One region of the Stenotrophomonas sp. 99219_Sma genome, then DNA from elsewhere that is predicted to be linked to it. Evidence: riboswitches for the same ligand, from Rfam matches in the RefSeq annotation. Region 1 holds a riboswitch; the other holds the start of a gene.
What was found. A riboswitch is a leader RNA that binds a small molecule or an ion and turns the genes downstream of it on or off. The one in region 1 is predicted to bind glycine.
Positions count from the first base shown of each region.

Region 2: linked by a shared signal. The riboswitch ahead of ACZK13_RS18790 (trimeric intracellular cation channel family protein) and the one ahead of gcvP (aminomethyl-transferring glycine dehydrogenase) in region 1 are both predicted to bind glycine.

Region 1 covers NZ_CM151117.1:3,401,172-3,412,621, forward strand. Annotated here, with positions in the region: gene ACZK13_RS15665 (M2 family metallopeptidase) at 345-2,309, shown strand; gene ACZK13_RS15670 (hypothetical protein) at 2,605-2,997, opposite strand; gene ACZK13_RS15675 (siderophore-interacting protein) at 3,081-3,977, opposite strand; gene ACZK13_RS15680 (multidrug effflux MFS transporter) at 4,120-5,346, opposite strand; glycine riboswitch at 5,646-5,748, shown strand; gene gcvP (aminomethyl-transferring glycine dehydrogenase) at 5,811-8,678, shown strand; gene ACZK13_RS15690 (VOC family protein) at 8,771-9,181, opposite strand; gene ACZK13_RS15695 (amino acid permease) at 9,285-10,652, opposite strand; gene ACZK13_RS15700 (AraC family transcriptional regulator) at 10,734-11,450, opposite strand, start outside.
Region 2 covers NZ_CM151117.1:4,116,424-4,127,873, forward strand. Annotated here, with positions in the region: gene ACZK13_RS18755 (primosomal protein N') at 1-1,833, shown strand, start outside; gene ACZK13_RS18760 (glutathione S-transferase family protein) at 2,028-2,648, opposite strand; gene ACZK13_RS18765 (NYN domain-containing protein) at 2,793-3,572, opposite strand; gene ACZK13_RS18770 (NAD(P)/FAD-dependent oxidoreductase) at 3,696-4,976, shown strand; gene ACZK13_RS18775 (hypothetical protein) at 5,076-5,513, opposite strand; gene ACZK13_RS18780 (nuclear transport factor 2 family protein) at 5,518-5,949, opposite strand; gene ACZK13_RS18785 (GIY-YIG nuclease family protein) at 6,021-6,296, opposite strand; glycine riboswitch at 6,337-6,426, shown strand; glycine riboswitch at 6,440-6,545, shown strand; gene ACZK13_RS18790 (trimeric intracellular cation channel family protein) at 6,627-7,244, shown strand; gene ACZK13_RS18795 (MdtA/MuxA family multidrug efflux RND transporter periplasmic adaptor subunit) at 7,530-8,696, shown strand; gene ACZK13_RS18800 (multidrug efflux RND transporter permease subunit) at 8,693-11,450, shown strand, end outside.

The DNA of each region.
Region 1 (11,450 bases):
ACCGGATCTGACCCCAGATTCCTTTCGATATCTGACAGATGTGTCGACCAAGGTCGACACCTACCCACAGCACACGGAATCTGTCGGAGGTGGGGCGGTGTCGGAGTGCGGGGTGTCAGCCGCATGGATGCGGCTGCCAAGCCTACAGGGACGTACTTGCGGCGTCCCCGCACTCCGACACCGCCCCGCCAAACCACGGAATACCCGCTTCTGACGTTGACGTTGCTTGAAGGCTTCGGCAGGTGCAGGGCGCAGCCCTGCCGAACCCAACCGACTTCCGCCACTTGCGGTGGCGGCGACTGCCCACTAGCCTTCGGCCGTCGTTCACCACCCAAGGACCGCCCGTGAAACACCGTCATCTCCTGCTGGCCTCGGCAATCGCCGCCGCCACGCTGGCCCTGGCCGCCTGCAAGAAGGAAGCTGCCCCAGGCACCGATACCGCCAGCAGCAGCGCCCCGGCCGGCGAAACCGCCGACCAGTTCGTGGCCCGCATCAATGCCGAATTCAAGGCCGCCTACCCGGAGATGACCTCGGCGCAGTGGCTGTCCTCCACCTACATCAACAGTGATTCGGAACGCATCGCGGCCAAGGCCAACGAGCGCTCGCTGACCCAGCTCAACAGCTGGATCGAACAGGCCTCCACGTTCGACGGCAAGCCGATGAGCGAGGACAGCAAGCGCGCGATCCACCTGCTGAAGCTGATGTCCTCGATGCCGGCACCGCGTGACCCGGCCAAGCTGGCCGAGCTGACCCAGATCGCCACCCGCATGGAAGGCAGCTACGGTGCCGGCAAGTACTGCACCGATGCCAACGATCCCAACTCCTGCCGCCAGCTGGGCGAGCTGGAGCAGGTGCTCGCGCGCAGCCGCGACTACGACAAGCAGCTCGATGCCTGGCAGGGCTGGCACAGCACCACCAAGAGCATGCGCGGCGACTACCAGAAGTTCGTCGGCCTGGTGAACGAAGGCGCCAAGGGCATGGGCTTCACCGATGCCGGCCAGATGTGGCGCAGCGGCTATGACATGCCGCCGGAACAGATCGGCCCGGAAACCGATCGCCTGTGGGAACAGGTCAAGCCGATGTACGAGCAGCTGCACTGCTACGCACGCGGCAAGCTGGACAAGACCTACGGCAAGGACAAGGCCGAAGTAGGCAACGGCCTGATCGCCGCGCACCTGCTGGGCAACATGTGGCAGCAGGACTGGTCGAACCTGTGGGACCAGCTGGAACCGTACCCGGGTGCCGGCAGCCTGGACATCACCGCTGCGCTTGAAAAGCAGTACCAGACCAATCTGAGCGCGGCGCTGGCCAAGGCCGGCAAGGATGCCAACGTAGCGGCGCAGTACAAGGCACAGCGCGAGGCCGAACTGCGTACCGCCAGGCAGATGACCGAGCGCGCACAGGACTTCTACGTGTCGCTGGGCATGCCGTCGCTGCCGCAGTCGTATTGGGAAAAGACCCAGTTCATCAAGCCCGACGATCGCGACGTGGTCTGCCACGCCAGCGCCTGGGACATGAACATGGAAGGCGACGTGCGCACCAAGATGTGCATCAAGCCGAACGAAGAGAACTTCACCACCATCTACCACGAGCTGGGCCACATCTATTACGACCTGGCCTACAACCCGTTGCCGCCGCTGTTCCAGGGCGGTGCCAACGATGGTTTCCATGAAGCGATCGGCGACACCATCGTGCTGGCGATGACGCCCAAGTACCTCAGCTCGATCGGCCTGGTTGATGCGCCGACCGAGAGCCGCGAAGCGGTCATCAACAACCAGATGCGCATGGCGCTGTCGGGCGTGTCGTTCCTGCCGTTCGGGCTGATGATCGACCGCTGGCGCTGGGGCGTGTTCGATGGCTCGATCACCGCCGACAACTACAACAAGGCGTGGTGGGACCTGAAGGCCAAGTACCAGGGCGTGGCGCCGGCCAGCACCCGTGGCGAAGAGTTCTTCGATCCGGGCGCGAAGTACCACGTGCCGGGCAACACCCCGTACACCCGCTACTTCCTGGCGCGCATCCTGCAGTTCCAGTTCTACAAGGGCCTGTGCGACGCGTCCGGCTACAAGGGCCCGCTGCATGAGTGCACCTTCTACGGCAACAAGGAAGCCGGCCAGAAGTACTGGGCGATGCTGAGCAAGGGTGCCAGCCAGCCGTGGCAGGCCACACTGAAGGAACTGACCGGCACCGACAAGCTCGATGCCGGCCCGATGATCGAGTACTTCAGCCCGGTCAACGAATGGCTGAAGCAGCAGAACGAAGGCCAGATGTGCGGCTGGCAGGCCAACGCGGCCCCGGCGGCGAAATGAGAAAAGGGGCGGGTCCGCAAGGATCCGCCCCTTTCCGGTAGTGCCGGCCGCTGACCGGCGACTACGCGATGAAGACCCAACGGGCAGCCGGCCAGCGGCCGGCTCTACCGAAACAGCAATCAAACGAAGGCCAGATGTGCGGCTGGCAGGCCAACGCGGCCCCGGCGGCGAAATGAGAAAAGGGGCGGGTCCGCGAGGATCCGCCCCTTTCCGGTAGTGCCGGCCGCTGGCCGGCAACTGCACGGTGGACATCTGTCTGGCAGCCGGCCAGCGGCCGGCTCTACCGAAATGCCTGTCAGCTGTTCTTCTTCGCCGCCATCGCTGCAGCCAGCTCGGCCTTGAATTCCTCGAAGGTCTGGCCCTTCTCCTTCGCTTCGGCCTGTGCGGCATCGCGCAGCGCATCGGAGTACATCAGGCGCACCGGCGTGCCGTTGCGCTCGTGCAGTTCACCGGCCTGCATGATCAGCGCCAGCACCTGCGCAGCGCTCTCGCTGTGGCCAGCGATGCGGCCGTCCATGCCCAGCACCCATTCGCCGTCACGGCGCACGACACCGGCCAGCAGGGTGCGCTGCGCATCGCGCAGCTCGGCATGCGGTTCCACCGGCGATGCCTGCGCGGCGGCCTTGTTGGCGGCCTGCTTTTCCTGGCGACGGCGCTGGTCGCGGCGGGTCTTGGAGCTGGTGGACATGGTGCGGTACCGCTGCGAAGGGGGGCGCAAGGATAGCGCACCCCGCCCGCAGCGCTGCTTCACGCGTGCTCGATCCAGCATGGTCAGTCCAGCACCTTGCCGTGCCGCCAGTAGCCCATGAAGGTGATCGCGCGGCGGTCCAGCCCGCAATCGCGCACCAGGTGGCGGCGGATCGCCATCACCGCCCCCGCCTCGCCCGCCACCCAGGCGTACAGCGGCCCGGCCACGCAGGTGTCGGCCTGCTCCCAGAGGATCTGCGTATCGACGTCGATCTCCTCCAGCGCATCGCCAGCAGGCACGCTCGAGGTCGCTGACAGCCGTTCCTGGACCGCCTGCAGCAGCGGCTGGCCATAGGCGGCCTGCCCACGCGGCAACCACACCAGCTCGGCCGTGGCCGGCGCCTTCAGGGGAACCGCATCACCGGCCTGCGCCACTTCCAGCAGGGCCAGCGCGCGCGGCGGATCCACCATGGCAGCCAGTTCCTCGAGGATGCCGGCTACCGCAGGCAACGCGGTTTCATCGGCCACCAGCAGCACCTGGCCGACACCGACCGGTGGCTTCCACTCCCAGCCTTCGCTGCTCTCGGCGCAGTCGGCGTCCGGGGCCAGCAGCACCACGCGATCGCCCGGCCGTGCATGCATGGCCCAGCGCGAAGCGGGTCCGGTCACCCCGTGGATGACGAAATCGACGTCGACCTCGCCCTGCTCCGCACGCAACTGGCGGATGGTGTAGGTGCGCATCGGCGGGCGCTGATCGTCCGGCAGGGCCCGATAGCGTGGGTACCAGTCGTCACCGCTGGGGACCTGCGGCACCTCCTGGCCGGGCAAGGGGAAGAACACCTTGATGCGCTGATCCGGGCCTTCGGTTTTCATCCGCGCCACGTCGGCACCGGTGAACACCATGCGGTCCAGGGAAGGGGAAAGAACGCGGCGCTCCTTCAGCGCCACCTCGAACAGGCGGTAGGTCTGCTGCGCAGCCATGGGGGAACCTCATGCAACGACATCGGATTGGCTGGCTGTCGTGCATCCACGCACCGGCTGGCTGGAATGCCCAGCCTAGTCCGGTTGTCCGCGGCTGCAAGGATGTGCCGGCATCCCCGTCCGCCCTACCCCTGCGCGCTGCTCAATGGCCCGTGCAGGCTGCCTGCGCCGCGCGCTCGCGCTGGTGTTCCCAGTACCAGAACACGAAGCCGGCGCCGAAGAACGCGGCCTGGCCCAGGGCCAGGTGCAGCGGGCTGGCGCTGAGCAGCGGCGATACCACGCCGGCCACCACGGTGCTGATCATCAGCTGCACGAAGGCCTGCAGCGACGAGGCCAGGCCGCGCTGGTGCGGGTACATGTCCAGCACCGCCAGCGCCAGGATCGGGAAGATCAGCGCCATGCCCATGCCGCCCAGGAAGATCGGCAGCACTGCCCACGGCAGCACGAACTGCGGCGACAGCGCCACGTAGCCGACGTTCAGCAGCACCGACAACGCGCACAGGCCGAACCCAATGGACACCTGGCGGGTGGGCGTAGTGTGCCCAGCCATGCGCCCGGACAGGAACGAGCCGGTGGTCATGCCACCGATGGTGGGAATGAACAGCCACGCAAAGCCGCCCTCGCCCAGGTGCAGGTGCTGCATCACGAACACCGGCGCCGAGGAGATGTACAGGAAGATGCCACCGAAACCGATGCTGCCGGCCAGCGCCAGGCGCAGGAAGCGCGGATTGAAGCCGATGCGTACGTAGTCACGCATCAACGTGCGCGGCGACAACGGCACGCGTGCTTCGACCGGATGGGTCTCCGGCAGGTAGCGCGCAGTGGCCGCCAGCAGGACCAGCCCGAACACCACCAGGAACCAGAAGATCAGCGGCCAGCCGGCGCCACTGAGCAGGATCCAGCCACCGATGATCGGCGCGATGGCCGGGGCGATACCGAACAGCATCGACACCTGGCTCATCAGCCGCTGCGCGTCGTGGCCGTGGTACAGGTCGCGGATCACCGCGCGGCCGACGATCATGCCGACACCCGCCGACAGGCCCTGCAGCGCACGGAACGCCAGCAGCGTGGTCAGGTCGGTGGACAGCGCGCAGCCAACCGAAGCGCCGACGAACACCACCAGGCCACCGAGGATCACCCACTTGCGGCCCCAGGCATCGGACAGCGGGCCGTGCGCCAGGCTCATCAGGCCGTAGAACAGCAGGTACACGCTGATGGTCTGCTGCACCGCCACTTCGTCCACCGCCAAGCGCTGGGCCAGCTGCGGGAACGCCGGGAAGATGGTGTCGATCGAGAACGGACCGAACATGGCCAGACCGGCGAGCAGCAGGGCCATGCGGCGGGTGGAGGGAGCAACAGCGGCGGTCATGGGGAAGGCGTCCGGCAGGGCCATGCGCGGCACGCACGGCGGGCGCCGGTCCCCTTCTGCAGGGACGGCGCCAGATGAATTCGGGTATCCGCCCATCATAGGTGGGGATTGCGCCCGATGCCATGCAGCGGTGCACAAAACGCACGACATGGCCATCGGCCATTCAGGCGCGGCGGCCATGTCTGGAGGCGGCCGGCGGGCCCGCAACGGGCTATAATCAGCGGGCAACACGGTGGGAGAAGCGGAACACCGCTGCCGAAGGCGCAACGCCCGTAATCGCTCAGGCCCGATACCACCCGTAACAGAACTCTGGAGAGACCGGTTCGATCCGGCGCCGAAGGGGCACGAAGCTGCGGTCCGCCGCGCTTTTAAACTCTCAGGCAAAAGGACAGAGGGGCGCCCCGCAGACCGCCGACCGGCGGCTTGTGCCCGTGCGTGTGCCCTTTCCTGACGGATCCTTCGCCATGTCCCAGAACACCCCTTCCCTGCGTGAGCTCGAGCACCACAATGCGTTCGTCGAGCGCCACATCGGCCCCAACGACGCCGAGATCGCGCAGATGCTCGATGTCGTCGGCCACGCGTCGCTGGATGGCATGACCGATGCCATCGTACCGGCCAAGATCAAGTCGCCGGCGCCGCTGGCGCTGCCGGAGTCGATGACCGAAGTGCAGGCACTGGCGAAGATCCGTGCGATCGCCGACAAGAACACCGTGCTGCGCAGCTTCATCGGCCAGGGCTACTACGGTACCCACACGCCGAACGTGATCCTGCGCAACATCCTGGAAAACCCGGCCTGGTACACCGCCTACACCCCGTACCAAGCGGAAATCTCGCAGGGCCGCATGGAAGCGCTGATCAACTTCCAGACCCTGTGCGCCGACCTCACCGGCATGGAAATCGCCAACGCCTCGCTGCTGGACGAAGCCACTGCCGCCGCCGAAGCGATGACCCTGGCCAAGCGTTCGGCCAAGTCGAAGTCGGACACCTTCTTCGTGCACGACGCCGTGCACCCGCAGACGCTGGAACTGCTGCGCACCCGCGCCGAGCCCATGGGCATCGTGCTGCGCGTGGGCACCCCGGCCGAAGCGCTGGAAGCGGAAGCCTTCGGCCTGCTGCTGCAGTATCCGGATACCTTCGGCCAGGTCGGCGACTACAAGGCGCTGGTCGATGCCGTGCACGCACGCGGCGGCCTGGTGGCCGTGGCCACCGACCTGCTGGCCCTGACCCTGCTGGCCGCCCCGGGCGAATGGGGCGCGGACATCGTGGTCGGCAACAGCCAGCGTTTCGGCGTGCCGTTCGGCTTCGGTGGCCCGCACGCCGCCTTCATGGCGTGCCGTGACGCCTACAAGCGCTCGATGCCGGGCCGCCTGATCGGCGTCTCGATCGACGCGCAGGGCAACCCGGCCTACCGCCTGACCCTGCAGACCCGCGAGCAGCACATCCGCCGCGAGAAGGCCACCTCCAACATCTGTACTGCACAGGTGCTGCTGGCGGTGATGGCGTCGATGTACGCCGTCTACCACGGCCCGGAAGGCCTGACCCGCATTGCCCGCCGCACCCATCGCCTGGCCTCGATCCTGGCCGCAGCGCTGCGCAATGCAGGCGTGCAGGTCGGTGGCGACTTCTTCGACACCCTGCATGTCACCGGCGTGCACGCCGATGAGATCCACGCCAAGGCCCGCGCCGCCGGCTACAACCTGCGCGCGATCGACAGCGACTCGGTCGGCATCAGCCTGGACGAAACCACTACCCGCGCCGACATCGTCGCCGTGGCTGCCGTGTTCGGTGCCTCGCTGGACGTCGACGCACTGGATGCCAGCACTGCCGATGCGCTGCCGGCCGGCCTGCTGCGCCAGTCCGCGTTCCTGACCCACCCGGTGTTCAACACCCACCATAGCGAGCACGAGCTGCTGCGCTACCTGCGTTCGCTGGCCGACAAGGACCTGGCAATGGACCGCACGATGATCCCGCTGGGCTCGTGCACCATGAAGCTCAACGCCACCGCCGAGATGATTCCGGTGACCTGGCCGGAGTTCTCGCAGATCCACCCGCTGGTGCCGGCCGACCAGGCGCTGGGCTACAAGGAACTGATCGACACGCTGGAAGCGATGCTGGTGGAATGCACCGGTTACGACGCGGTCAGCCTGCAGCCGAACTCCGGCGCGCAGGGCGAGTACGCCGGCCTGCTGGCGATCCGCGCCTACCACCGCTCGCGCGGTGAGGAACATCGCGATATCTGCCTGATTCCGGACTCGGCGCACGGCACCAACCCGGCCTCGGCACAGATGTGCGGCATGAAGGTGGTGGTGACCAAAACCGATGCCAACGGCAACGTCGACGTCGAGGACATCCGCCTCAACGCCGAGAAGTACAGCGACCGCCTGGCCGCGATCATGATGACCTACCCGTCCACGCACGGCGTGTTCGAGGAAGAGGTGGTGGAGATCTGCGAGATCATCCACAAGCACGGCGGCCAGGTGTACACCGACGGTGCCAACATGAACGCCCTGGTCGGCGTGGCCAAGCCGGGCAAGTGGGGTTCGGATGTTTCGCACCTGAACCTGCACAAGACCTTCTGCATCCCGCACGGTGGTGGCGGCCCGGGCGTCGGCCCGTGCGCGGTCAAGGAGCACCTGGCGCCGTTCCTGCCAGGCAAGCTGGGTGACAACGGCCCGGTCGGCATGGTCAGCGCCGCCAGCTTCGGCAGCGCCTCGATCCTGCCGATCAGCTGGATGTACATCGCGATGATGGGCCGCGACGGCCTGCGCAAGGCCACCCAGGTCGCGCAGCTCAACGCCAACTACATCGCCAAGCGCCTGGCCCCGCACTTCAAGACCCTCTACACCGGCCGCAACGGCCTGGTGGCACACGAGTGCATCCTGGACGTACGCCCGCTGGAGAAGACCAGCGGCATCGGCGCCGAGGACGTGGCCAAGCGCCTGATCGACTTCGGCTTCCACGCCCCGACCCTGAGCTTCCCGGTGGCCGGCACGCTGATGGTCGAGCCGACCGAGAGCGAGTCGCTGCACGAGCTGGATCGCTTCATCGACGCGATGATCCAGATCCGCGAGGAGATCACCGCGATCGAAGACGGCCGCCTGGACCGCGAGGACAACCCGCTGAAGAACGCGCCGCATACCGCGACCGCCGTGACCGCCAGCGAATGGACCCACGCCTACCCGCGTGAACTGGCTGCGTTCCCGCTGGCCAGCCTGAAGCAGAGCAAGTACTGGCCGCCGGTGGCCCGTGTCGACAACGTGTACGGCGACAAGAACGTGATGTGCGCCTGCATCCCGGTCGATGCCTACAAGGACGATGAAGTCGAGGCGTGATTCCTCGCTGCATCGGTAAACAGAACGGCCCGCGCAAGCGGGCCGTTTTCATAAGCGCGTGTGGACCAAGGTCCACACCCACAAACATCCGATCACGGATCCGGCATCTGCCCCAGGCTCAACTGCCACGACACGCCGAAGCGGTCCTGCACCCAGCCGTAGCGGTTGCTGAAGTCATAGTCGCCTACCGGCATCAACCAATGGCCGCCCTCACCCAGCACGCGTGCGGCACGTTCGAACTGCTCGGCGCCGGAGCACTCCACGAACAGCGAGATCGACGGCGAGAATGTGAAATCGTGCACATCCAGGCTGTCAAAGCACAGGTAATGGGTGCCGCCGAGCAGGAAGATGGCCTGGCGCACCTGCCCGGGCACGCCGGCGCCGGCTCCCTCGGGGTGCCGTTGCAGGGCCAGCAGGTGGAAGTCGGCAAAGGCTTCGGCGTACAGGGCCAGGGCGGCCTCAGCCTGGCCGGTGAACATCAGGAAGGGGCGGCTGCGCAGCATGCGGTACTCCTGGTCGACGGGCCGCGGACGGCCCACACGATCAGGATGGCACGGCGGATGTGCAGCCCCCGTGGTAGTGCCGGCCGCTGGCCGGCAGCTTCAATCACGCCTCGCGCATGCGCCGTGCGATGGCGCTGCTGGTGGCGATCGTGGCGGTCAACGCCACCATCGACAGGAACTGCAGGCGGGTGTGCGACTCACTCAGCAGCAGGCCGAAGATCAGTGCCAGGATCGCCAGCGCACAGACGGTCAGCCACGGGAATCCGGCCATGCGGAACGGCAGGCGGGTGCCGAGGCGGTCGGCCCGGCGGCGCAGCACCAGCTGCGAAACCAGCGACAGCGTCCACACCAGCAGGCAGGTGGAACCGACGATGTTCAGCAGCACCGGCAGTACCCGGTCCGGGAACAGCAGTTCCATCACCGTGGCGGCAAAGCCGAACAGCACGCTGGCCAGCACGGCGATCACCGGCACCTGGCGCGGGTCGGTCCAGCCGAGCACGGCCGGGGCTTCGCGGCGCTGCGCCAGCGAATACATCATGCGCGAGGCACCGTAGAGGTTGGCATTGAGCGCCGACAGCAGCGCGATCACCGCGATCAGGGTGATGGCCGTACCCGCGCCCGGGATGCGGGCAATATCCAGCACCGCAGCGAACGGCGACTTCAGCGCCTCGCTGGTCCACGGCACCACGGCGATGATCACGCTCAGCGAGCCGATGTAGAACACCAGGATGCGCCAGGCCACGGTGCGGATGGCACGGGCAATGCTGCGCTCGGGATCTTCGGTTTCGGCCGCAGCGACGGCTACGATCTCGGTGCCGCCAAAGGCAAAAACGACAACCAGCAGCGCCGCGCCGATGCCGGCCAGCCCCTTCGGCGCGAAGCCGCCATGCTCGGTGAAGTTGCTCAAGCCCGGCGAGGTGACCTGCGGCAGCCAGCCCATCAGCAGCGCCACACCGATGGCGATGAAGGCCAGGATCGCCGCCACCTTGAGGATGGCGAACCAGAATTCGAACTCGCCGAAGTTCTTCACCCCGAGCAGATTGATCGCGGTGAAGAACAGCATGAAGGCCAGCGCCGCCATCGGTACCGGTATCGCCGGCCAGACCGTGGCAAGAAGCCCGGCCGCGCCTACCGCCTCGGCGGCGATCACGATCACCAGCTGCACCCACCACAGCCAGCCCACGGTGGCGCCGGCGGTGGCTCCCATGGCATCAGCGGCATAGACCGAGAACGCGCCACTGGTCGGCTTGGCCGCCGCCATCTCGCCCAGTGCGTTCATCACGATGATCACCAGCGCACCAGCGACCAGATACGACACCAGAACCGCCGGGCCGGCCGCCTGTACACCCACGCCCGAGCCGAGGAACAGGCCGGCGCCGATGGCGCTGCCCAGGCCCATCATGATCAGCTGGCGGGGCTTGAGCGAGTGCCCGAGGCGGGACGGCGAAGCGGTCGGAATCGAGTTGGGCATCGGCAGGGCTGGCGGCGGCTACAGGGGCGACACCTTACCCTGTCCCGTGCCCACGGGGATAGGCACAGCGCAGCAGGCGGCTCAGGCCAGCGCCGGCTCGCCGACGTTGCCACCAATACGGGCCCGGTAGGCGCGCGGCGAGAAACCGGTTTCAGCCTTGAACTTGCGGGTAAAGGCGCTCTGGTCGCTGAAACCGCAGGCCTGGCCGATGCAGGCGATGCTGTCGTCACCGTGCAGCAGGTGCATGGCCATCTGGATCCGCAGCCGGGTCAGCACCTGCTGCGGGGTCATCTGGAACACCTTGCGGAAGCTGCGCTCCAGCTTGGACAGCGAGAAGCCGGTGATGTCCAGCAGGGTCTGCATGCGCACGTTCTCGGCGTAGTGCGCATTGAGGTGGGCCAGGGCCAGCCGCAGCTGCTCGTATTGGGTGCCCAGGCTGTCCTTCTGGCCGAGGTCGCGGGATATGCCGATCAGGCCCTCGATGGCCCCATCGACCACCAGCGGGCGCTTGCAGGTCAGGCACCAGCCCGGTTCGCGGTTGGCGAACAGGTGCAGCTCCATCAGGTTCTCGATCACCTCACCGGACAGCACGCGGGCGTCCTGGTCGACGTAGTCCGCACTGAGGCCGGTCGGGTAGATTTCAGCAGCGGTACGCCCGATCACGTCCTTGCGCGCGCGCAGGCCCAGCCGCCGCAGCATGGTCTGGTTGACGTGGGTGTAACGCCCCTGAAGGTCCTTGATGAAGAACAGCACATCCGGGATGGCGTCGAACAGGGCTTCGATGTCGGCGGGCTCGAC
Region 2 (11,450 bases), 720 kb from region 1:
ACCCATCACTGGGGCTGGCAACTGACACCCGAAGGCCATGCCCAGCGCGGGAAGCTGCGCGCCGGCAGCCGCCCGCGGCAGTTGGCCGAACTGCTGGCCGAGGCCGTGGTGGATGAAGACGTACTGGGCGAACGCATGGAGGACTGGCGCACCGCCGCACGCAGTCTGGCCAAGCGTGCACTGGCCGAGCGCGTGGCGATGACGGTGGCACCGCAGCATGCGCAGCCGCTGCCCGGGCCCACGCTCAACCCGGACCAGGCCGCGGCCGTGACTGCGATCAACGCCGCCGACGGCTTCCAGCCTTTCCTGCTGGATGGCGTGACCGGCAGCGGCAAGACCGAGGTCTACCTGCAGGCGATCATCCATTGCCTGGCACAGGGCAGGCAGGCGCTGGTGCTGGTGCCGGAAATCGGCCTGACTCCGCAGACCCTGGCACGCTTCCGCGGCCGCCTCGGCATCGCGGTGCATGCGCTGCATTCGGGCTTGAACGACAACGAGCGCGCTCGCGTCTGGGCAGCCGCCTCACGTGGTGAAGCACGGGTCATTGTCGGCACCCGCTCGGCAGTGTTCACGCCGCTGCCGCAGGCCGGTCTGCTGATCATCGACGAGGAACATGACGGCAGCTACAAGCAGCAGGACGGCATCCGCTACCACGCGCGCGATTTCGCCCTGGTGCGGGCCAAGGCCTTGGGCATCCCGGTGCTGCTGGGCAGTGCCACGCCCTCGCTGGAAACCCTGCACAACGCCTACGCTGGGCGCTACACCCACCTGCGCCTGAAGCAGCGTGCCGGCGATGCACGGCCACCGCGCGTGCGCATCCTCGATGTACGCAAACGGCCGCTGCATGACGGTCTGTCGGCCGACGTACTGGCCGGCATCGGCGAGCATCTGCAGCGGGGCCAGCAGGTGCTGGTGTTCAAGAACCGCCGTGGCTACGCACCGGTGCTGCTGTGCCATGACTGCGGCTGGACCGCGCCCTGCAACCGCTGCGATGCACCGATGACCGTGCATGGTGGCGGCCGTCGCCTGCAATGCCACCACTGCGGTGCGCGGCAACCGGCGCCGCTGGCATGCCCGGCCTGCGGCAGCCTGGCGCTGCAGCCACAGGGCATCGGTACCGAACGCCTGGAAGAGCACCTCACCGCCGCCTTCGCCGATTTTCCGGTGGTGCGCATCGACCGCGGCACCACCTCACGACGCGACGCACTGGAACAGCAGCTGGCGAGGCTGGGCGACCAACCCGGCATCCTGGTCGGCACGCAGATCCTGGCCAAGGGCCACGACCTGCCGAAGCTGACACTGGTGGTGGTGGTGGGCATCGACGAAGGTTTGTTCTCCGCGGACTTCCGCGCCAGTGAAAAACTGGCACAGCAGCTGATCCAGGTCGCTGGCCGCGCCGGCCGTGCACGCGATCCCGGCGAGGTCTGGCTGCAGACCCATCACCCCGGGCATCCGCTGCTGGAAACCCTGGTGAGCGGTGGCTACCACCCGTTCGCGCAGGCCGAGTTGAACCAGCGCCAGGCCGCCGGATTCCCGCCGTTCGCGCATCTGGCACTGATGCGCGCCGAGGCACAGCAGGTCGAGCATGCCAATGCGTTCCTGCTGGCGGCGCGGCAACTGCTGGGGGAACAGAATGTGGTCGAGGCCTACGGGCCGATGCCGGCGCCAATGCCGCGGCGTGCCGGTTACCAGCGCACGCAGCTGTTGCTGTCCGCGCTTCAGCGGCCACCGCTGCATGGCGTGCTGGCCCAGCTGGTGCCGCAGCTGTATGCGCTGCCGGAGGCACGCAAGGTGCGCTGGTCGCTGGATGTGGATCCGACGGATCTGTATTGAGGGCGCTGCCCAATGCTGCGTAGAGTCGAGCTTGCTCGACTGCCGTGCGCCAGAAACAGTCGAGCAAGCTCGACTCTACCGTCGGTCCGTATGGACCCGACGGATCTGTATTGAGGCAGACGAACGCTAGCGCCGGGCCATGCCCGGCGGTCCTCCGCATACCACGCTCGCCGGGCATGGCCCGGCGCTACCCCTCAGGTCAGCGGCGACATCACGCCGCGCTGGTAAGCCGGGCGTTCGCGCAGGCGGGCGTACCAGTCGGCCAGGTGCGGCAGTTCCGGGCGCTGGATGGGCAGTTCGAACCAGGCATAGATCAGCGAGCCCAGCGGGATGTCACCCATCGCGAACGTCTCGCCCGACAGCCACGGCTGTCTGGCCAACGTGGCATCGGCCATCGCCAGGTAGTCACCGGCACGCACGATGGCGGCATTGATGCGCGCTTCGTCGCGGTCGGCCGGGGCGGTGCGCATGATGCCCCAGATCAGGTCGGTGTACAGCGGCGCCATGCGCGAGGTGCTCCAGTCCATCCACTTCTCGGCCTGGGCGCGTTCCATCGGGTCTTCGGCGTACAGCGTGCCCAGCGCGTAGCGCGCACTCAGATAGCGCACGATGGCATTCGATTCCCACAGCGGCAGGCCATGGTCTTCGATCACCGGCACCAGGCTGTTGGGATTCATCGCCAGGTACTCCGGCGTCTGCGTGCCGCCATGGCTGCCACCAACCTCGATGGATTCATACGGCAGGCCGATCTCCTCGGCGCACCACAGCACCTTGCGGACGTTGCTGGAATTGCGGCGGCCCCAGATCTTCAACATGCGGGTTTTTCCTTGCTGGCAATGCGAGCGGCAACGATACGCCTGATCGGAGTGGAGATGTGCGTGCCGGATGCGGGATCTGGCATCTGGGGCTTGCCGGCCAGCGGCCGGCACTACCGGTTCTTTTCCGGCCAGCGGCCGGCACTACCGGTTTTTCTTCGGCAGCGCGCGCACGTAGGAGGACTTGCCGTCCTTCTTCAGCTCGAACAGCCCGATCGCTGCCAGCAGGTCACTGAGCTTGCCGTAACCGTAGTTGCGCGGATCGAACGAGGCCTGGTTGCCGATCTGGCTGCCGACCGGGCCAAGGTGCGACCAGCCATCCTCGCCCTCGGCCGAGGACACCGCACGGCGCAGCATCTTCACCAGCCGCGTATCGCTGCGCATTTCCGCACCGCTCTTGCGTGGCCGGGCATCGTCGTTGGCAACAGGCTCGTTCGATGCCTGTTCGCTGGACGCCTGTTCGGTATCCGGCACGCTGGCATGGGTCTGGCCCAGCGCTTCCAGATAGGTGAACTTCGAGCACGCGTTGACGAACGGCTCCGGGGTTTTCTTCTCGCCGAAGCCATAGACCTTCACACCGTCGGTCAGCAGGCGCATCACCATCGGGGTGAAATCGGCATCGCTGGACACGATGGCGAAGCCATCGAGATTGCGCGCGTACAGCAGGTCCATGGCATCGATCACCATCGCCATGTCCGAGGCATTCTTGCCCTTGCTGTAGGCGAACTGCTGGATCGGGCGGATCGCATATTCGTGCAGCACGGCCTCCCAACCCTTCAACCGCGGGCTCTTCCAGTTGCCATAGGCGCGGCGCACATTGGCCACGCCGTAGCGGGCGACTTCAGCCAGGACCTCGTCGATCTTCGAGGCCGGCGCATTGTCGGCGTCGATCAACAGGGCGATGCGCTTTTCCGGTTCGCTCATGGGCTCCTCACGGGCGGTTGCCTGAACCCGAGTATCGCCGATCCATGCCGGCGCTGACGTGACAGGGCGCCATCGTGCGAAGATGCCAGGCGCTTCCCCCAATGCCCCCACTGGAGTGAGTCGATGAGTCGCGAGCGCGTTCCCCACCTGGTTGTTGTCGGCGGCGGTTTTGCCGGTCTCTGGGCCACCCGTGCCCTGGCCCGCGAGCGCATACGCATCACCCTGGTCGACCGCCGCAACCACCATCTGTTCCAGCCGCTGCTGTACCAGGTGGCCACCGCCGGCCTGTCCGCCCCGGATATCGCCGCACCGCTGCGCCACATCCTCGGCCACCAGCGCAATGTGGAAGTCCGCCTCGGCGAAGTGGTGACCATCGACAAGCAGGCCCGGCAGATCCGCATGGCCGATGGCAGCACGCTGGACTACGACAGCCTGCTGCTGGCTACCGGCGCCACCCACGCCTACTTCGGCAACGACCAATGGGCCGATGATGCGCCCGGTCTGAAGACGCTGGACGATGCCATTGCGTTGCGCCGCAAGCTGCTGCTGGCGTTCGAGCGCGCAGAGGCGGAACCGGACCCGGCGAAGAAGGCCGCATGGCTGAGCTTTGCCGTGGTTGGTGGTGGACCTACCGGCGTCGAACTGGCCGGCACTCTGGCCGAGATCGCGCGGCATACGCTGCGCAACGAGTTCCGCCACATCGACCCAGCCAGCGCCAAGGTGCGGCTGGTCGAGGCCGGCCCACGCGTGTTGTCTTCGTTCCCGGAAGTGCTTTCGCTGAAGGCGCGCCGTCAGCTGGAAAAGCTGGGCGTGGAAGTACTGACCGGTACCCCGGTGAGCGACATCGACAGCCTGGGATTCAAGCTCGGTGATCAATTCGTGCCGGCACGCACCGTGGTGTGGGCCGCCGGTGTGGCCGCTTCACCACTGGCGCGCACGCTGGAGGTGCCACTGGACCGCGCCGGACGCGTGCAGGTGCAACCCGACCTCACCCTGCCCGGGCACCCCGAACTGTTCGTGGCCGGCGATCTGGCCGCGCTGAACCAGGCCAATGGCAAGCCGGTGCCCGGCGTCGCGCCCGCCGCCAAGCAGATGGGCAAGTACGTGGCCGAGGTGATCCGCGCGCGTCTGCATGGCAAGGCAGCACCGGGGCCGTTCAAGTACGCCGACTTCGGCAACCTGGCCACCATCGGCCGCATGGCCGCGATCGTGCACCTGGGCCGGCTGCAGCTTTCCGGCGTGCTGGCCTGGTGGTTCTGGCTGGCCGCGCACGTGTTCTTCCTGATCGGCTTCCGCAACCGCATCGTGGTGCTGCTGAACTGGGCCGTGGCGTACTGGAGCTACCAGCGCAGCGCGCGCATCATCTTCGGTGATGATCAGGAAGACCGGCGACCCCGACGGTAGTGCCGGCCGCTGGCCGGCTGCTGCGCGGTCGGATCCCTTTCCGCAGGAAAGGGCTCTGACCCCGTCAACACCATCCACGCATGGCGTGGATCTACCGGTTCATCGGGCCACCCGCCGTTTCGACCAGGTGCGGCAGAAATCCTCCTTCCTCGCGGCATCAGCAATCTGCGCGGTACTCCAATGCCGGGTGATCCAGATTGTCAGTGCGGTACTGCTGAGATGCCAGCGCAGCATGTCGTGCCTTGGCTGCCGCATCAGGTGGCGGCGTGCAACCCAGAACGCTTCGCGCTCGACATCAGTCGCCTTCTTCAACGCTTCAGGATCGAAGAACCGCGTCGTGAAGCTCCAGGGATTCATCGGCTGGTATCCCGCCCGCGGTTCGCTGCTGCACGCGGCCACACCGCTGGGCGTGCGGTCGGCCAAGTTCGGCCGGCCTTCCACCAGCGCCAACCCGAGCAGGTACAGCAGGCCAGGCAGCAGCGCGATGCCGGCGACCAGCATGACGACGCAGATCCATGCTTTGCCGGCGGCACGCATCGCTCTACTGCGCCTTTGGTTTCGCGTACCACAGTGCGTTGACGATGACCCAGCGCTGGTCGAAGCGCCCCATGTGGAAGTAGTCGACGAACCACGGGGTTTCCAGTCGCACCGAGGCGGCGTTGCCGGTCACGTCCAGCACCGTGCAGCGGCGGTCCCATTGATCCTTCGGGGTCTTCAACGCGCCCTGCTTCGTCAGCGCCACCAGTTCTTCCTTCGACATGCGGCGCAGGCCCAGGCGTTCGTCGGGCGTATCGCCGAGGACCGCGCGCTTGGCCAGGTCCGGGTGCAGGGAGCGGGCGACGCGCTGCGGGTCGGCTTCCAGCTGGCCGTCGACGTAATCGTGGCAGGTGGCTTCAATGGCCTCGAGGGTGGCCGGATCGGCAGTGGGGCTCGTTGCTGCGGAAAGAGCGAACAGCAGGGCAATCGTGGACATCCGGGGCTCCAGCTCTGGGCGCGGGGTGATCATGGCATGGGCCAAGTGGCCCATCCACGCATGGCGTGGATCTACAGAAGCGTCTCGGCCGGTTCCTGCAGCCAGGCCAGCTTGCGTTCGCGCGGCTGCTGCTTGAGTTGCCACTCGGCCCGCGAGGCGGCAGCCCGGTCCGGGTACTCGCGTACGGCCAGCACGCGCAGCGGCGGCCGCGCCCGGGTGTAACGCGCGCCCTTGCCGGCCTGGTGGGCAGCGAAACGCGCATCCACGTCGGTGCTGATGCCGGCGTAATAGCTGCCATCGCGGCATTCGAGCAGGTACAGGAACCAGGGTCGGAGGGACGGGGCCATGCCCGGATTATGCCGTGCTGCACTGCAGCGGATATACTGGCGCCCGAATGCAGGAGAGAGGCGCCGCGCTGGCGCCCGCCGAAGGCGCAGGCTCCCATGATCGCTCAGGCCGGTGGGCTGGAATCCCACCAACCATGCATTCGACTCGCCGAGCTGGAGAGAGGTCACCGGGCATGCCCGGCACGATCCGCCGAAGGGGCACGCGGCCCATGCCGCTGAACTCTCAGGCAAAAGGACAGCGGGAGCGGCACCGGCCATCGTCATCCCGTCATTGCGCAGGCAGTGGCGATAGTGGCGCATGGCCGGCCCACCGCGCCCGGAGCCTGCCCCATGCTGTTGTCCATCATCTACCTGATCGCCATTTCCGCCGAAGCCATGACCGGCGCGCTGTCCGCCGGCCGCCGCCGCATGGACCTGTTCGGCGTGGTCATGATCGCCTGCGTCACCGCCCTCGGAGGCGGTTCGCTGCGCGACATCCTGCTCGGCCACTACCCGCTGGGCTGGGTGAAGCATCCCGAGTACCTGGGCTTCACCGTGTGCGCGGCGCTGATCGCCACCTGGGTGGCGCGCTGGATGCACCACTTCCGCCGCACCTTCCTGGTGCTCGATGGCCTGGGCCTGATCGCCTTCACCCTGATCGGCTGCTCGATCGCGCGCGAGGCCGGCCATGCCATGCCGATCGTGCTGATCGCCGGCATGCTGACCGGCGCCTTCGGCGGCGTGCTGCGCGACATTCTCTGCAACGAGGTGCCGCTGATCTTCCAGAAGGAGCTGTACGCGATCATCGCGCTGCTGACCGGCGCGGCCTACCTGTTGCTGCTGCACTGGGGCGTGGCCGACGCCACCGCGATCCTGTGCTGCCTCGGCGGCGGCTTCGCGCTGCGCCTGCTGGCGATCCACTACCGCTGGGAAATGCCGAAGTTCGTCTATCACGACGAAGTGCATTGATTGTTTGTCGGTAGTGTCGGCCGCTGGCCGGCAACACGGCACACGCCCGCAGATTCCGGCAGGTTGCCGGCCAGCGGCCGGCACTACCGAATGCGTTGCATGACCATGGTCATACGGCATTGGCCGGGGTGATTGGCTACCATTGTCACCCCGTCGCTGCCGCGACGGCATCCAGCCACGCCGCGCCCGCGGCCCCGCCAGACAACTCCCTCCCCGCTGCCCGTGGTGCCGTGAACGCGCCGACGGGCCCGCATGTCCCTGCGCGCGCAGGGCGCAGGATGCCCCATGTCTGTCGCCGAAAATTCCCGCTTCCGTCGTGCCCGCCTGTTGTGGGCGGTGCTGGCCATCGCCCTCGTCGCCGTTCTGGCGTGGTGGCTGTGGCCCCGGAACGGCGCCGGCAGCAGCGACGATGCGCCGGGCAAGACGGTGCCGGTACGCGTGGCACGCGCCAGCGCCGAGCCGCTGGTGCTGCGCCTGAAGGCGGTCGGTACGGTCACCCCGCTGCACAGCGTGGTGGTACGCAGCCGCGTGGATGGCGAACTGCTGCGGCTGCATTTCCAGGAAGGCCAGCAGGTGAAGGCCGGCGACCTGCTGGCGCAGATCGACCCGCGCCCGTATGAAGTGAAGCTGGCACAGGCGCAGGGTACCCAGCAGCAGAATCTGGCCGAGCTGGAAAACGCCGAGCGCCAGCTGCAGCGCTACCGCGAACTGCAGAAGCAGAACTACGTGTCCGGGCAGGAACTGAGCGACCAGCAGAGCAAGGTGCGCCAGCTGCAGGGCCGCCGCCTCAGCGATCAGGCGTCTGTTGATGAAGCGCGCCTGCAGCTGCAGTACACCCGCATCACCGCGCCGGTCAGTGGCCGCGTCGGGCTGCGCCGGTTGGACGTGGGCAACCTGGTGCGCGCCAGCGATGCCGAAGGCCTGGTGACGCTGGCGCAGACCGCGCCGATCAGCGTGCTGTTCACCGTGCCCGAACCCGAGCTGCCTGCGCTGCTCGATGCCGTGCAGGCGCAACCGGCACTGGCGGTGGAAACCTGGGACCGCGAAGAACGCCGGCAGCTGGCCCGCGGCTCGCTGTCCAGCGTCGACAACCGCATCGATACCACCACCGGCACGTTGAAACTGCGTGCGCACTTCGACAACCACGATCTGGCGCTGTTCCCCAACCAGTTCGTCAACGTCCGCCTGCAGCTGGGCGAGCAGCCCGCGCTGCTGATTCCCGATGCCGCCGTGCAGTTCGGCAGCCAGGGCAACTACGTGCATATCGTCGACAAGGACAGCAAGGCACAACGCCGCACCGTGGTGCTCGGTCCAGCCGATGATGGACGCGTGGCCGTGCGCTCCGGGCTGGCCGCAGGGGACAAGGTGGTGATTGAAGGCATCGACGGGCTGGAAGACGGCACGGCGGTGGAGATCATCACCGAGGAGGCCGCGACCAAGGCCGGCGCATGAACCTCTCGCGCCCGTTCATCCTGCGCCCGGTCGCAACGACTCTCCTGATGGTGGCGCTGCTGCTGTCCGGCGTGCTGGCCTATCGCCTGCTGCCGGTGGCCGCGCTGCCGCAGGTCGATTACCCGATCATCCAGATCACCACGCTGTATCCGGGGGCCAGCCCCGAACTGACCACACGCACCATCACCGCACCGCTGGAGCGCCAACTCGGGCAGATTCCCGGCCTGAAACAACTGTCGTCGACCAGTTCCGGTGGCGCCTCGGTCATTACCCTGCAGTTCGGGCTGGAGGTGTCGCTGGGTGTGGCCGAGCAGGACGTGCAGGCCGCCATCAACGCGGCGGGCAGCTTCCTGCCCGGGGACCTGCCTGTGCCGCCGGTGTACCGCAAGGTCAACCCGGCCGACACCCCCATCCTGACCTTGGCGGTGACCTCGCAAGGCCTGTCGCTGCCGCAGGTGCACGATCTGGTGGATACGCGCATCGCCCAGCGCCTGGCGCAGTTGCCCGGCGTCGGCCTGGTCAGCCTGGCCGGTGGCCAGCGCCCGGCGGTGCGCATCCAGGTCAATCCAGCGGCGCTGGCCGCCAACAACCTGGGCATGGACCACATCCGCACCGCCATCGCCGCCGCCAACGTCAACCTGCCCAAGGGCAGTTTCGATGGCCCGATCCGCGCGGTGATGCTCGATGCCAACGATCAGATGCGCAGCGTGGATGAGTACCGTGCCCTGGTACTGGCCTGGCGCGACGGCGCGCCGCTGCGGCTGGGCGATGTAGCCACCATTACCGATGGCGCCGAGAACCGCCAGTTGGCTGCGTGGAGCGGTACCACGCCGGCAGTGCTGGTGAACATCCAGCGCCAGCCCGGCGCCAACGTGATCGCCGTGGTCGAGCAGGTGCGTACGCTGCTGCCGCAGCTGCAGGCCACGCTGCCCGCCGGCGTGCAGATGAATGTACTGAGCGACCGTACCGAATCGATCCGCGCGTCGGTGCGCGGCGTGCAGAAAGAACCAGTACTGGCCATCGGCCTGGTAGTGCTGGTCACCTGGGTGTTCCTGCGCAATCTGCCGGCCACGCTCATTCCCAGCGTCGCGGTACCGCTGTCGCTCATCGGCACCTTTGCGGTGATGCTGCTGGCCGGCTACTCGCTCAACAACCTCACGCTGATGGCGCTGACCATCGCCACCGGCTTCGTGGTGGACGATGCCATCGTGATGCTGGAGAACATCGCCCGCCATCTGGAGGAAGGTGAAAGCCCCCGCGATGCAGCGCTGAAAGGCGCAGCCGAGATCGGCTTCACCCTGGTGTCGCTGACTGTTTCGCTGATCGCGGTGCTGATCCCGCTGCTGTTCATGGCCGGCCTGGTGGGTGCACTGTTCCATGAGTTCGCAGTGACACTGGCTGTAGCCATCGGCATTTCGCTGGTGGTCTCGCTGACGCTGACGCCGATGCTGTGCGCGCGGTTCCTGAAGCCGCACGCGAAGACTGCACATGCGCCCGATGTCTTCGACCGCGTCATCGGCCTCTACGACCGCCAGCTGCGCTGGGTGCTGCAGCGCCAGCCGCTGATGCTGCTGGCCACCGTTGCCACCCTCGCACTGACCGTGGCGCTGTACTTCGCCGTGCCCAAGGGCTTCTTCCCGGTGCAGGATGCCGGCCTGGTGCAGGGCATCAGCGAGGCACCACAGGCGATCTCGTTCCAGGCCATGCGCGAGCGCCAGCAGGCGCTGTCCACGGCCATCGAAGCAGACCCGGCGGTGGCCAGTGTGTCCTCCTACATCGGCGTGGACGGCAACAACGCCACGCTCAATACCGGCCGCCTGCTGATCGAGCTGAAACCGCACGGCGACCGCGATAGCGCCGCCGTAGTGATGGCGCGCCTGCAACAGCGCGTGTCGAAGATCCCCGGCATCACCCTGTACCTGCAGCCGGTACAGGAGCTGGGCATCGAAGACCGCATCAGCCGCACCCAGTACCAGTTCACCCTGACCACGCCGGATCTTGAAACACTGGAACGCTGGACCCCGAAGCTGCTGCAGGCGCTACGCCAGCAACCTGCACTGCGCGATGTCGCCAGCGATCTGCAGATGCAGGGCCGGCAGGCGCGCGTGGCGATCGACCGCGATGCGGCGGCGCGCCTGGGCGTAAGCGTGGAAGCAGTAGCCGATGCGCTGTACGACGCCTATGGGCAGCGCCAGATTTCGACCATCTTCACCCAGGCCAGCCAGTACCGGGTGGTGCTGGAGGCCGATCCTTCACGACAGCCCGGGCCGGAGGCGATCACGGGCCTGCGTGTGCGCAGCAGCAGTGGGCAGACCGTGCCGCTGGGTGCGGTGGCACGCGTGGATCTGGGCCCGACCGCCCTGCTGCGCAACCATGTCGGCCAGTTCCCGGCGGCCACGCTGTCGTTCAACCTTGCCCCGGGTGCTTCGCTGGGCGAAGCGGTGGAGGCTGTGCACGCCGCGCGCGCACAGGTGAACCTGCCGCAGAGCATCGAACTTCGCCTGCAGGGTGCCGCAGCGGCCTTCAGCAGCTCGCTGTCGTCCACACTGTGGCTGATCCTGGCCGCGGTGGTGGTGATGTACATCGTGCTGGGCGTGCTCTACGAGAGCTTCATCCACCCCATCACCATCCTCTCCACCCTGCCCTCGGCCACCGTCGGTGCGTTGGCGGCACTGTGGGTAAGCGGACGCAGCCTGGACCTGATCGCGGTGATCGGCATCGTGCTGCTGATCGGCCTGGTGAAGAAGAACGCGA